Regions from separate parts of the Selenomonas sp. KH1T6 genome, predicted to be linked through region 1. Evidence: riboswitches for the same ligand, from Rfam matches in the RefSeq annotation. Region 1 holds a riboswitch; each other region holds the start of a gene.
The links. A riboswitch is a leader RNA that binds a small molecule or an ion and turns the genes downstream of it on or off. The one in region 1 is predicted to bind cobalamin.
Positions count from the first base shown of each region.

Region 2: it holds a riboswitch for cobalamin, as region 1 does, so the genes downstream of both, serS (serine--tRNA ligase) here and BLW59_RS05315 (methylmalonyl-CoA mutase family protein) in region 1, are expected to answer to the same signal.
Region 3: it holds a riboswitch for cobalamin, as region 1 does, so the genes downstream of both, nikB (nickel ABC transporter permease) here and BLW59_RS05315 (methylmalonyl-CoA mutase family protein) in region 1, are expected to answer to the same signal.

Region 1 covers NZ_FNWN01000005.1:163,576-168,221, reverse strand. The annotation lists gene scpA (methylmalonyl-CoA mutase) at 1-274, opposite strand, end outside; gene BLW59_RS05315 (methylmalonyl-CoA mutase family protein) at 271-2,463, opposite strand; cobalamin riboswitch at 2,634-2,983, opposite strand; gene BLW59_RS05310 (FAD-dependent oxidoreductase) at 3,314-3,682, shown strand; gene BLW59_RS05305 (hypothetical protein) at 3,714-4,388, shown strand; gene nrdG (anaerobic ribonucleoside-triphosphate reductase activating protein) at 4,465-4,646, opposite strand, start outside.
Region 2 covers NZ_FNWN01000006.1:88,104-92,749, reverse strand. The annotation lists gene BLW59_RS05900 (hypothetical protein) at 1-295, shown strand, start outside; gene BLW59_RS05895 (hypothetical protein) at 292-1,725, opposite strand; cobalamin riboswitch at 1,875-2,051, shown strand; gene serS (serine--tRNA ligase) at 2,402-3,682, shown strand; gene rnhA (ribonuclease HI) at 3,916-4,629, shown strand.
Region 3 covers NZ_FNWN01000023.1:28,661-33,306, forward strand. The annotation lists gene BLW59_RS12445 (heavy metal translocating P-type ATPase) at 1-931, shown strand, start outside; gene BLW59_RS12450 (MATE family efflux transporter) at 1,041-2,378, shown strand; cobalamin riboswitch at 2,438-2,642, shown strand; gene nikB (nickel ABC transporter permease) at 2,769-3,683, shown strand; gene nikC (nickel transporter permease) at 3,683-4,498, shown strand; gene BLW59_RS12465 (ABC transporter substrate-binding protein) at 4,554-4,646, shown strand, end outside.

The DNA.
Region 1 (4,646 bases):
GACGCACCGTCCAGGGACGGAAGACGTACATGGTGGAGTAAGGCCCACGCAGGCAGGGAGGAATGCCGCTGGCAAAGTCCAGATGGTTCATATGGTTATATTCGTCATGGCCATAGAGGGGCTTCACGGGCACATGCTCCATGGTGCGGCGGGTGAGAGCCTCAAACTCCGCCCCGGCCTGGGCCTCGAAAAGCTTCTTCCAGTCCCCTGCCGCCCCCTGGGGAGCATCTTTCAGGCTTATCTGGGTGAAATCAGGATTTGTGTAAGCCATTATGCAATCATCCCTTTCTTCTTCTGCAGGAGCTGCAGGATCTGGTAGCAGTTGGCACGAACGTGGATGTACTCATCAATGCCCGCCTGGTTGTAGGTTTCCAGCATATCCTGGGGAGCAGCCCCGGCCAGGAATACCGTGGCCTTGGGCAGCACCTCATGGAGCTTCGGCGCCAGGGCTGGCACAATCTCGGGATAGGTGGCATCGGTAGAGCAGATGACCACGGCGTCTGCCCCGGACTCCTTGGCAGCCTGGGCCGCTTCCTCCACAGTCTGGAAGCCGTTGTTGCCCAGCACCTCAAAGGCGCCCACCTGCAGGAACCCCGTGGTGAAGTCAGCCCTGGCCTTGTGCTGGGGGATGGGGCCCATATTGGCCAAGAAGATCTTCACATTATCATCATGCTCAGCCTTGAAACCCTCCGTCAGCTTCCGCAAAGCCTCAAAGCGCTCGCTCCAGCGGTGGGGCTCGATGGCTTTCACCTGTTCCTCACCCTTGGCCCCGCCATGGAGGGCTTCTGCCAGTTCCTCAATGGTGGCGCCGGCGCAGGCAGCAGCTATGGCAGCTTCCGTCACTCCAGCCTTGGCAGAGGAAAGCTCAGCCAGCTTTTCTTCTTTGAACTGCTCATCAATATCGGCCAGATAGCTTTCCACCTCAGCCTTGCGCTGTTGCTTGATTTCTTCCACATCTTCGGGACGCGGGTCAAGCAAAGTCTCCGTCATGTTGGGATACATATTGTTGCCTACGATACGGTCCTTGCGGGTCTCGGCTGCCTTGAAACGGGCGCTCAGGACGCTGGCAATCTCCTCCTGGGGATAGCCCTCCTGCAGAGCCTTCAGGATACCGCCCTTGGCCTCTATCTTCTGGAATTCCTCCCAGATTTTTTCTTTCATCTGCTTGGTAAGTGTCTCCACCGCCCAGGAACCGCCGGCAGGGTCAATGGGCTGCAAGAGGCCGAATTCCTCCTGCAGGATGATCTGCACATTGCGGGCAATGCGACGGGAGAACTCGTCACCCTTGCGGATAGGCTCGTCAAAGGGGCTGCTCTCGAAGGAATCAATGCCTCCTACTACCCCTGAGAAGATTTCCGTGGTATTGCGAAGCATATTGACGTAGGGGTCATAGACAGTCTTGAAGAACAGGGCGGGCTTGGCATGAATGTGCATGCGCCTTGCCTCCTGGCTGCCGCCAAAGGCTTCAACAATCTGCGCCCAGAGGGGACGCAGGGCCCTGAGCTTGGCAATCTGCAGGAAGAAATTGGCCCCCATGGAGAAGCCGAAGACAATCTGCTTCGCCGCCTCGTCGATAGTCAGCCCTCTGTCCATCAGCGCCCGCAGATAAGCCACCGCCATGGCAAGGGCATAGGCAGCCTCCTGCACATCATTGGCACCGCCCCGGCTGAATACATCACTGCGGACAAAGACCGTGGCAAGGCCCGGCGCGTTTTCCTTAGCCCACTTGGCGGCTTCCGCCATCTCATCATAGAGCTTGTCCAAAGAAGCAGGCAGTTCCCCTTCTTCAACCAAAGCCCCCAGGGGATTTGCTCCCACAAAGCCCTTGAGCTGCTTCAAGTCTGTACCAGAGGACTTCAAGGCCCCAACTGCCAGAGCCAGCATAGGCAGAGCCGTAGCCCCGGCATAGATATAGAGGGGGTACTTGTCCAGCTTCAGCCCCTCCAGCAGGGTATGCACATCATCAAGGGTGGTCAGGGACACGCCCTCATCACCGGGGGTCTCCGCCTTTCTCACATCCCTGGCAGCCAGGGTGGCCTTGTCCAGGCGGATATTGTAGACCGTGGAACCCTTCTCCTGCTCATGGCGCAGCAGCTCATTGTTTTCCTTGGGGCTGGTCTCATCGCAGGACTGGGCAATGCCCCAGGGCCTCCCAACATAGCCGCTGGGCTGTGCCCCCCTGAGATAATCCCCCATGCCGGGGAACTCCCCCTTGGGCAGGATATCTTCCGTATCCTTGCGGAAGTACATGGGGTCGAAGGTAATGCCCTCATAGGTCTTGGTATACATTTTCTTCTCAAAGGGTGCACCCTTCAAGAGAGTGATGCAGGCCTCCTTCCACTCCTCATAGGTGGGAGGAGTGAATTCATCCAGTGGCACATCGGGAAAGTCCGTCTGCTGCTCGGCCTTTTTCAGGATAGCCTGAAGGTCGAGCTCGCCGCTTTTTTCCAGCTCGTTGCTCATACTGCAGCCTCCTTGTGTGATTTGTGAAACCCAACAGAAAAGGCAACCCACCTGCAAGCGCGCAGACGGATTGCCTAAAAATGGCCACAGCAAAAAAGCCCTAAGCCCAATCCCCTACCCATCGCTCGCAGGCACATAAGGGAACCAGGCACGATGCTTCGGCTCTCTTATACGGTGATGACAGAACAGGCAGTTCTCCTGGCTCGGCTTCATGGCCCTGCACGCCTTCCCAAGGTAAGCATATCTACCCCAGTGACATTCATGTGCAGGACTCCACCCTACAGTGGCGGGACCGCTCCGGCTTAGGGCGTGTTGATTAAATGAGCTTTGCCCAGATTTGCGGGGATTGGCTGTCCATTGCAAGGCGACAAACCGGAGGCATAGCGGCGCTATGTCGAGGATTTGTCAACGAAGCAGGGACAGTCAAGACCCGTGAAGATGGGCTGAGCGAATTAATCAACACGCCCCACACCGGATTCCCTATTAAGTACCTAAGTACACCTGTTCCCAACCATATTAAGTTGCTATTTAAATATTATTATCATTTATAATTTTTGTCAATATTCCCTGCTCCATTTCTGAAGTCCCTTTCCTCTTGCCTTTTCTCGGCCCGGCTGCATGATATACATGAGGAAAAGCAGGAAAAACAGGCATGCGGATAGAATAGAACCTCTGTATGAGTGCGATATGATGGAGGTTTGTTTATGGATAAATCATTTGCAATCCCTATATCCAGGCGCAGTTTTATGAAGATGATGGCCTGGCCGCAGCTGGGACAGTGCTCGGCCTCAAAGATGATGCCGCAAGAGTGGAAGCTGTGCCAGAATATCTTGCTTACGTCTAAGATGAAATGTGCGAAGAGGCCGGCGTAAATATCCTTGAGGCGCACCATTTTCCCGATGCTGTCTGCCGCACAGCGTACCCCATCGACATTCACGATGTGAAGTTGGATCTCTTCAAGAAGCTGGAAAAGGGACAGTATTACGAAATCCCCTACCGTGCCTTGGTGACCAACGAAATCTCCAACCTGCTGGTGGTGGGGCGCTGTGCCAGCGGCAGCTTCGCTGCCCAGGCTTCCTTCCGCATCCAGCCCACCTGCATGAGCATGGGCGAGGCAGCAGGCATTGCTGCCGCCTGGGGGCTTTCCAAAGGGATTCCGGTGAACGAAATCAAGTGGGAAGAGATGCCCGAAGAAATGCGTAGTTATGTAAGCAAATAAATCAAAGGAAAAGACTAAGGAGGTCATTATCATGCAAAAGAAAAAAATCGTGGCTGCTGTTGCCATTGCTGCATTCAGCTTCGGCTTTGGCTTTGGGTCCATGGCCCATGCGGAGTTCCGTCCTGCTACTCAGGAAGCCCTTGAGACCCATACGGGGGTGAAAGTAGCTCCCGGTCAGGATTCGTCCGAGGATAAGCTGCCTGCTTCCCAGCGTTTTGTAAGTACAGAAGGAAAAATTCCCTATCAGCTTTGCCTGCCGCGCTGGTATGATTCTGCCAAGACTTACCCCCTGATTGTCGTAGTCAATGATGTGGCCGGGGAAACAGATGAAAAGGCCTTGCTGAAGCAGACGGACGGTGTCACTGCCTGGGCAGATGAACTGGAGAACAACCAACAGTATGCAATCGTGCTGACCATTCAGGGAACGAAGGACTCAGAAGCGCGTGTTGGCCGCCTGTCCAGTACAGAGGGCATGAATACCATCAGGTATATATTGAAGGATGTCCGGCAGAACTACGGTGTCAACAAGGATGCCATTTACGGCATTGGTGAGAATAAAGGCGCCTGGGTGATCCAGCTCATCAATGAAGAACTGCCCAGCTATTTCAAAGCGACCTATCTTGATGAGAATACAGAAGATGGACAGGCAGATAACAAGGCAATCCACGACTGGCTGATGAAGGAAATGGCATCACAGGCAAAATAACATAAAAGGAAGGGGCTGCGTTATCGCAGCCCCTTTTGGGTTGGTCAGATGCGTCAATTCCACGTTCTTGACCACTTTATGCGCTCTGTTCGCTTTCTTCTTCCTGATAGAGAAGCACCAGTCTCTTCTGTTTGCGACTGGCCTTCATGTCTATGATGCGCTGGTTGCGGGACCCCCGGAACATCAGGGTGAGGTCTCGTTCTCCCTCTCTGTACTCCCCATCCACCAGCACATCAACCTCTGAGAGCAGGGCTTCCA
Region 2 (4,646 bases), on a different contig from region 1:
GAAATTCCTGCACCGGCAGGGGCGGAAGGGAGAGCTGACCAGGGCAGATATAGAGGCTGATGTTTTGGGGGCAGTTGACAGCCGGGAACTGCGGGGGCTCACTCCGGATGAGGTGCTGGCAAGACTGGCCGTTGAAGAACAGCCCCCACCGACCAGGCCGACTGCACCTGCCAGACCGGCAAAGCTCAAGCCCAAAGAAGCAGCCTCTGCCCCCAAGGCAAAGAAAAAGCCTCCTGCTCCTGCCAGGGCCAAGGCGCCTGAGGAGGAGAGGAAGCATTTCGAGGTGCGTATTTAATTTGTTTTTGCCTGGGCCTTTTGCCATTTGGCAGCAGCACGGTCAGCCAGATGCTTGGCTCTGGCCAGCTTGGCACTCTGCTTGCGCCATAACTGCCAGAGCTGTTTTTCCAGTGCATCCCGCTCTGTATCAGCTGCATCAATCCATTCAAAGAGTTCCTCTGCGTCCTGCAGGGGTTCTTTTTTTTCAGCTAAGCTGGTGACGGCGGTGTCATTTTTTTCAAAGGCTGTTTTCAGATCTTGAAACTCCGGACTGTTTGCCTTCGAAGTGCAAAGGCGCAGATAACGGGCTGTGTGGCCTTTGGGGGAGTACCTGCTGATGAGTTCCTGGGTTTCGGCGTTTATCCGCTCATATTCGGCCTGTTTGGCAAGATAATCCTGGTACTCTTTGGTATCATGGCTGCCGGAAACAGGCTGGCGGTTGGTGCCGCTGAGGGAAACTTTATCATTGGCAGCCGAAGGGCGTTTGCCTGTACCCGGCGAGGTGGCTGCCGGATGATTTTCGGCGGCTTCTTCTATGACGGCTTTTCCTTCAATGGCTGCAGTTTCCTCCTGCTCTGGAGTGACTGCAGGGGAAAGAGCGGCTTCGGTGTCCAGCAGAGGTGCATAGCGGGCAGCCGAATTGGGGTCCGGGCGTCCGTCTGGCAGTGTCCAGCCGAAGCGGGCATAGTCCTTGGCGAGACCGGTCACAGGTTCGTAGGCCTGGGCGGCAAAGATGCTGTCGCTTTTACCTGCAACTCCCATCGCATACAGGTAGGGCTTATAGATGGCCTGGTCGGCAGAGGCTGCCAGCTGCAGGGCCAGGCTGCCGGAGAGACCCTCGCCGCTGACTACGATGCGGTTGGTGTCCCCTGCAGGCAGGCTGCGCTGATTGCGGCGCAGGTAGCGGATGGCTGCCTTGTAAGAAAGGATGGGCTGGGGCGCCTTGCCCAGGCGTTCGCTGGCAGGCGGAGTGAGGCTCTGGGCGGCAGGGACTGCGACCACATAGCCGTGTGCCAGGGCCAGCAGGGCGAGATTGGGCTGGCCACTTTCGTTGCTGGCATCTGCCGGGGCGTCAAAAGTTCCCTCTGCTGCTCCATCTGCGGCCAGGGGCATGAAGATGGGGGCGGTTTTGGCGGTGAAGCGTCCTGTGCTCTTTTTCTGGAAGTAGGCTTCAGGAATGTAGATGTTCAGCTGTTCTTTATAGTCAGCAACAGGGTAAGCTGTGTAGTGGCAGCCTTCAAAGGCGCGGAAAGCCACGGGCTGACCATGCAGATTAAGTGTTTCCCGGGTGTAGCTGTCAGCATCGAAGTTCAGGTCATAGAAGGAAGGGGCAGCTGTTTCTGTGGAAGCTGCCGTGACGTCTTCGGCAGCCCAGGCAGGAATGGAGGAGAAAAGCAGGGAGAAGGTCAGCAGTCCTGCTATTTTTTTCTTGTTCAGATATTTTCGCATATTGAAAGTCCTTTCAAGCCCGTGAGCTATTTTTCATTATAGAACAATAAAGATTATACACTTTTATGGGGATTTTGTCGCGGGAAAATCTTTGCCTTTGGATTGACAATGGTTTTGACGAATGATATGATTAGTCCTGTAAATGAAAAGAGAATATGTTTGGATTGGGTGTCAATGACTTAATAGGGAAGCCGGTATAAGCCGGCGCGGTCCCGCCACTGTAACAGGGAGCATTTCGCAAAGTATGTCACTGGGGGAAACCTTGGGAAGGCGCGAAAATGCTATGAACTGGAGCCAGGAGAACTGCCTAATCAACAGTCACCGCTTGACCTGCGAGCGATGGGGATGGGGACTTTGCGACATTCGCTAGATATAGCCGGGAAAGACCCGGCAGTACATAGAACTGAATGTTTTTGGCAGAGCCCTTCTTCCCCGCCGAAGAAGGGCTTTGTGGCGTCATTACTTGTGTCGGAAGGTTTTTCCTTGTGGGAATTCCCATGGGGAGAAAGTTGCTCATACATTTCATTCAGTTCTATTAGCTGCCCATTTGGCGGCTGCCCCGGAGTGATAACCGGGGCTATTTTTTTGGACTTTCCTGGGAAAACTTGATATAATGTAAGCTATGTGATTATTTATCCCCTGGCAGGGATTTATTAAAATATGGAGTGTGAGTATCGTGCTGGATATTAAATTTGTGCGTGAGCATCTGGAAGAAGTCAAAACCATGCTGAAGAATCGTTGCAACAGCCTGGACCTTTCTGAGTTCGAGGGACTGGAGCAGAAGCGTCGTGAGCTTTTGCAGGAGACTGAGACTTTGAAGGCCCGCCGCAACACTGTTTCCAAGCAGGTGGGCCAGATGAAGAAGAACGGCGAGGATGCCTCTGAGGTCATGGCTGAGATGCGCGAGGTGGGGGCCCAGATCTCTGCTCTTGATGCTGACCTGAAGGATGTGGAGGAGAAGCTTCGCGATATCATGCTTCATATCCCCAATATGCCCAAGGAAGATGTGCCTATCGGCAAGGACGATACGGAAAATCCTGAGGTGCGCAAGTGGGGCGAGCCAAGGAAGTTCTCCTTCGAGCCCAAGGCTCACTGGGATCTTGGTGTGGATCTGGATATCCTGGATGCTGACCGGGCTGCCAAGGTGGCAGGCGCCCGCTTCATGTTCTACAAAGGCCTGGGTGCCCGTCTGGAGCGTGCCTGCATTGCCTTCATGATGGATATGCACGCTGACAAGCATGGCTATACGGAGATGCTGGCTCCTTACATCGCCAACAAGGACAGCATGGTAGGTACCGGCCAGCTGCCCAAGTTTGCCGAGGATATGTTCAAGCTGGAGGGTCTTGACTATTATCTGGTGCCCACTGGCGAGGTGCCTATGACCAATTATCACCGCGATGAGATCCTGGACGGCAGCAAGCTCCCTGAGCGCTACAGCTGCTACACTGCCTGCTTCCGGGCCGAGGCCGGCAGCGCTGGCCGTGATACCCGCGGCCTCATCCGCCAGCACCAGTTCAACAAGGTGGAGATGATCAAGTTCACCAAGCCTGAGGAGAGTTGGGACGAGCTGGAGAGCATGGTGGAGGCTGCCGAGGATATCCTGAAGGCCCTGGAGCTGCCGTACCATGTGGTGATGCTCTGCACTGGTGACATGAGCTTCACCTCTGCCAAGACCTATGACCTTGAGGTGTGGTTCCCCAGCCAGGGCAAGTACAGGGAGATTTCTTCCTGCTCCAACTGCCTTGACTATCAGGCCCGTCGTGCCAACATCAAGTTCCGCCGGGATGCCAAGTCCAAACCTGAGTTCGTGCACACCCTGAACGGCTCTGGTCTGGCTGTGGGCCGCACGGTGGCTGCTATCCTGGAGAACTACCAGCAGGAGGATGGCTCCGTGGTGATTCCGAAGGCACTGGTTCCCTATATGGGCGGCGTAGAGGTCATCAGGCCTGCAGAGTAAGCAGACCTGCTAGGGCGTTCGGGCCACAGGCATAGCAACGCTTCACTTGGAATTTTACCATAGAATCTAAGCTCCCACTGCACCGCCTGCGGCGGTTTGTGCCCGCTAAGATTTATGGTAAAATTCCACACGTTCCGCTTATGCTATGCCTGTGGCCCTCACTTACTTACCGACTATATATAAGGGGACGCTTTGAGCGTCCCCTTTGCTATAAATTTGCAAAGGAGACGAGAATGGCCAAGAAGAAAGTTTATGCGGTGAAAGTGGGACGGCAGACGGGGCTTTTCAATACCTGGGCGGAATGCGAAGCTCAGGTGAAAGGCTTTATGGGGGCTAAGTTCAAAGGGTTTATGACAGCCCAGGAGGCTATGGCCTGGCTGGCGGGGGCGGAAACACCTGCGGCTGTGCCGCTGGGGGAGCAGTTCCTCTTCAGCCCGGGGGCTGCTCCTGTCAGGAAAAAGCCTGTTGCTGGAGTGAAGGAAGCTCCCGCTTTTGTGGGAGAGGCTGACTATATCATCTACACAGATGGTTCCTGTCTGCGCAATCCTGACGGCCCCGGGGGTTGGGCGGCGGTGCTGACCAACCAGGCTACAGGACATGTGCAGGAGCTCTTCGGTGGTGACCCTTCCACTACCAACAACCGCATGGAGCTTACGGCGGCCATCAAGGCCTTGTCTGCCGTGCCGGCAGGTTCAAAGATCGCCCTTTATACCGACAGCCAGTACATGAAGAATGGCTTCACCAAACACTGGCTGGAGGGGTGGAAGAAGAAGGGCTGGATAACTTCCAAGGGGACACCGGTGCTCAACAAGGAACTTTGGCTGGCTCTGGATGAGGCATTCCACGCCAGACAAGTTGAGTTCCACTGGGTAAAGGGTCATGTTGGGGTAGAGGCCAATGAGCGCTGTGACCAGCTGGCCAAGGCGGAAGCTATGAAATATATGTGAGATGTGAATAGTAAATA
Region 3 (4,646 bases), on a different contig from region 1:
CGTGGGCATTCCCCAGATTTCCTTCATCAAGACAAAAGCCGGGGGGGAGGAGAAGGAAGTGTTGCTCTTGGCGGCCTCTGCCGAGCAGCATTCCGTCCATCCCCTGGCGGTGGCCATCCAGAAGTATGTGAAGGCACAGGAATGGCAGGTGCCCCAGCATAAGAAATCCGAGACCGTGGTGGCCCGGGGCATGCTGGCAGAGGTGCCGGACTTCGAGGGCTGCAAGGGCGGCACTATCCGCGTGGGCAGCCTGAAGTTCTTGAACGAAAATGGCGTCAAGGATAATGAGAACCTTGATGCAGGCCTCAAGGGCAAGAACCTCCTTTATGTGGCCCGCGACCAGGAGCTTATCGGCGTCATCGGCATCGAGGACCCTGTGCGTCCCAATATGAAGAAGACCCTGAACCGCATGCGCCGCTATGGCATTGACGAGATTGTCATGCTAACCGGCGATTCCAAGGCGGTGGCAGCTGAGGTGGCAAATGCCATGGATATCGACTCTTACCATGCGGAAATCCTGCCTGAGGACAAGAGCACTTATGTGAACAAGCTCAAGCAGCGTGGCACGGTGATGATGGTGGGGGACGGCATCAACGATGCTCCGGCCCTGGCCTTTGCAGATGTGGGCGTTTCCCTGGGCGGGCGGCAGACGGATATTGCCGCCGAGTCCTCTGCAGTGACCATCCATTCCGAGGACCCCAACCGCCTTATGGAGGCCCTGCAGCTGGGCAAGCGCACCATGGATCTGGTGCACCAGAACTTCATGGCGACAATCCTGGTGAATTCCTCCGCCATGCTGTTGGGAGCTTTGGGGCGCATCAATCCTCTGTGGGCAGCGGTGATCCACAATACGGCCACTCTGGCTGTGGTGCTGAACAGCTGCCGCATCCTGCGGCCTAATGCGCCGTTGTTTGCCAGGAGGCGTCGCTGAGCAGTTTGACGAATGAGGCTGTCTATATCCCCCGGGGGGGCTTGCGCAGGCAGAGGCTGGTTGTTATCATCTAATTGATATTGATTATTAGATGATAAGGAGTTTTAGCATGCGCATGCCGGACGAGGACAGACATTATTTGAAAATAGCGATGCCTGCTGCCCTGGAGGGCCTGTTTATGGTGCTGCTGAGTTCTGTGGATATCATCATGGCAGGCATGCTGGGAACGGCGGCTATTGCGGCGGTGAGTATCTTTACCCAGCCCAGGATGATGCTGCTTTGTGTGGTTCGCTCCATAGCGGCGGTGCTGACGCTGCTCACTGCCAGGAAGTTCGGTGAGAATAATACACAGGAAGTGCCCGTGCTGCTTGCACGGACACTTTTTTGTGCAGTTATTTTCATGGGCATATTGCATGTCTTGTTCTTCTGGCAGCTGGAGCGCATTCTCTGCTGGATGGGGGCCCAGGAAGAGTATCTGGCAGCGGCTCTGTCCTATGGGAACATCGCTCTGCTGGGGGTATTCTTAACCACTCTGGCCACTGTCCTGCAGGCAGTGCAGCTGGGCTATGGCCACACCAAAGAGGTGATGAACGCCAACCTTCAGGGCAATCTGGTGAATGTCGTGGGCAATGCTCTGTTCATCTTTGGCCTGGGCCCCTTTCCTGCGCTGGGGGTGACGGGGGCTGCTGTGGGTACGGTCATTGGCACCAGCTGGACTCTGGCAGTTTCTGCCCGCCAGCTGGGGGGCAGCGCTATGCCGGGGGACTGGCGGGCTTTTTGGCCTGACAGGTCATATTTCCGGGAATTCTTGCCCGTCTTTGCCGGAGTCTTCAGCGAGCAGGGGTTCGAGCGCATCGGCATGGTGCTCTACACCCGCATGGTGGCAGAACTGGGCACGGCAGCCTATGCCGTCCATGCCATCTGCATGAATTTCTGCGATTTCTATTACTGCTTTGCCGGAGGACTGGGCAAGGCCAATATGGTCATGGCAGGCCACGCCCACGGGGCAGGCGACTGGGCTTACTGGCAGCGGCAGCTGCGGGCCGGGCTCAAATGGAGCTTGATTTTTTCCCTTGTTTCTTTTGTGCTGACCTTCAGCTTGCGGGAAGAAATCTTCAGCCTCTACTCCCATGAAGTGGGCTTACTGCCCTTAGGGAGCCTGGTCATGATTTTCGTGGCGGCAGTGAGCTTCCCGGAGGCCCATGCCCTGGTGTGCGCCGGCGTGCTCCGGGGCAGCGGCAGGACCAGCCAGGTGGCAGCCTATTCCTTTGTAAGCATTGCCTTCCTGCGTCCCCTGATCACGGCTTTCTTCCTGCAGGTGCTGGATATGGGCCTGCCTGGTGCCTGGCTGGCTCTGGCCATCGACCAGTCCATCAGGGCTGCCTGTGCCTCCTTCCTGCTGTGGCGCCTGTGGCAGAGGCGTCCCCAGCCTGCCTGCGAACCTTGACAGGCTTGGGGAGGTAGTGGTAAAATTTTGTCTGTTGCTATTTTTATTGAAAACAATTCTATATTGAGATTGGATTGGGTGTCGAAAGGAATGGCATAGTTCCTACGACTTAATAGAGAAGCCGGTAAAAGCCGGAGCGGTCCCGCCACTGTAACAGCGAGCTTCATTGCATTGATGTCACTGGAAAGAGCAAAGTCTTTCTGGGAAGGCGCAAGGAAGTGATGACCTGGAGCCAGGAGAACTGCCCGATTGACAATCACCGTTTGACCCGCGAGCGATGGGGATGGGGATTTTGCTGGAGAAGTATATGGTGAACCTGTCTGCATTTTTGCGGGCAGGTTTTTTATGTTTATGGGGAGATGAGAAACTTTGCAAAAACTTTTGGGCAAGATGTCGCAGATGCTGATTACCCTCATAGGTGTCAGCTTCCTGACCTTTTGCTTGACCTATCTGGCCCCCGGGGACCCGGCGGCCATGCTGCTGGAGGCGGGGGACACTATCGTGTCGCAGGAAACCCTGGACAAGACCAGGGCGGAGCTGGGACTGGACAAGCCCTTCCTGGTGCAGTATGTGAACTGGGCAGGAGGCGTGCTGCAGGGGGACATGGGCATATCCTACTCTGCCAAGAAACCGGTTACAGAAAAGCTGCTGGAGGGCTTTGCAGGGACGCTTGCTTTGGCGGCTGTGACCATCGTCTTCGTGCTGCTGATTTCCCTGCCGCTGGGCATTTGGTCTGCGATTCACAGGAATGGCTGGCAGGATCATCTGGTGCGGGGCATTTCCTTTATCGGGGTGTCCATGCCTTCCTTCTGGATAGGCCTGCTCTTTCTCTACGTCTTCGGCCTGAAGCTGGGCTGGTTCCCTATTGCCAAGTCGGCTGTGACTTTGGAGGGCATCGTGCTGCCTTCCCTGACCCTGGCCCTCTATATGTCCTCCAAGTATATCCGCCAGGTGCGCACTGTGTTCCTGGAGGAACTGCAGCAGGATTATGTGGTGGGGGCAAGGGCCAGGGGGCTTTCGGAGCAGGCTATCCTGTGGAAGCACGTCTTGCCCAATGCCATCCTGCCCCTCATCACCCTGCTGGGTATGTCCATTGGCTGGCTCCTGGGGGGCGTGGCGGTCATCGAAATGGTGTTCTCCTGGCCTGGCATCGGCAATATGGCGGTGCGGGCCATCTCCATGCGGGACTATCCTCTCATCGAGGGCTTCGTGCTCTGGATTTCCATAGTTTACATGGGCATCAACGCGCTGGTGGATCTTTCTTATGCTTATCTTGACCCGCGGCTGAAAAAGGAGGGGAACTGATGGCGGTTTTTCGTGAGAACAGGCTTTTCGCCTTCTATACAGCTCTGGTGGTATTTGTGGTGCTGCTGGCCATCTTTGCCCCTTACCTTGCTCCCCAGGACCCCATGGAGGGAAACATGAAACTGGTGCTGCAGACGCCGTCGGCAGAGCATATCCTGGGCACGGATAAATTGGGCCGGGATATTTTCTCCCGCATTCTCTGCGGCACCCAGGTTTCTCTCTTCATGGCTCTGTGCCTGGTGGCGCTGATTGCCGCTGTGGGCACGCTGGTGGGAGTGCTGGCTGGGTTCTTCGGGGGCTGGCTGGAAACCATCCTCATGCGCCTGGCGGATATGATGCTGGCCTTCCCGGGCATCGTGCTGGCCATTGCCATCGCAGGCATCCTGGGGGGCAGCGTGGTGAATACCATCCTGGCCCTGCTGGTGGTGAGCTGGGCCAAGTACGCCCGGCTGGTGAGGAGCCTGGTGCTGCGCCTGCGCAATCAGGATTTCATCCAGGCAGCCAGGATCCAGGGGGCCCGCACCGGGGCTATCCTCTGGCGCCATGTGTTGCCCAATGTGCTGCCCATGGTGGTCATCACGGGAGCCATGGACATCGGCACTATGATGATGGAGATTGCAGGTCTGTCCTTCCTGGGTTTCGGTGCCCAGCCACCCACCCCGGAGTGGGGGCTGATGCTGAACGAGGGGCGCCAGTATATCCAGTCGGCTCCCTGGCTCATGCTCTATCCGGGATTGGCTATCTTCAGCGTAGTGGCGATATTCAATCTGTGGGGGGACAGCCTGAGGGATGTCCTTGACCCGCGGCAGGAATAGATATGTTGTCTCTCTTATTTTTTAGAAAAGGGGAATGCGTGCAATGAAGTTCAACATGAAGAAAGTTTGGAAAGCTGTGGCTCTGGGCCTGTGCGGTGCAGCTCTGACGGCTGCCCTGGCTGGCTGCGGGGCAGACAAAGGGGGGAGC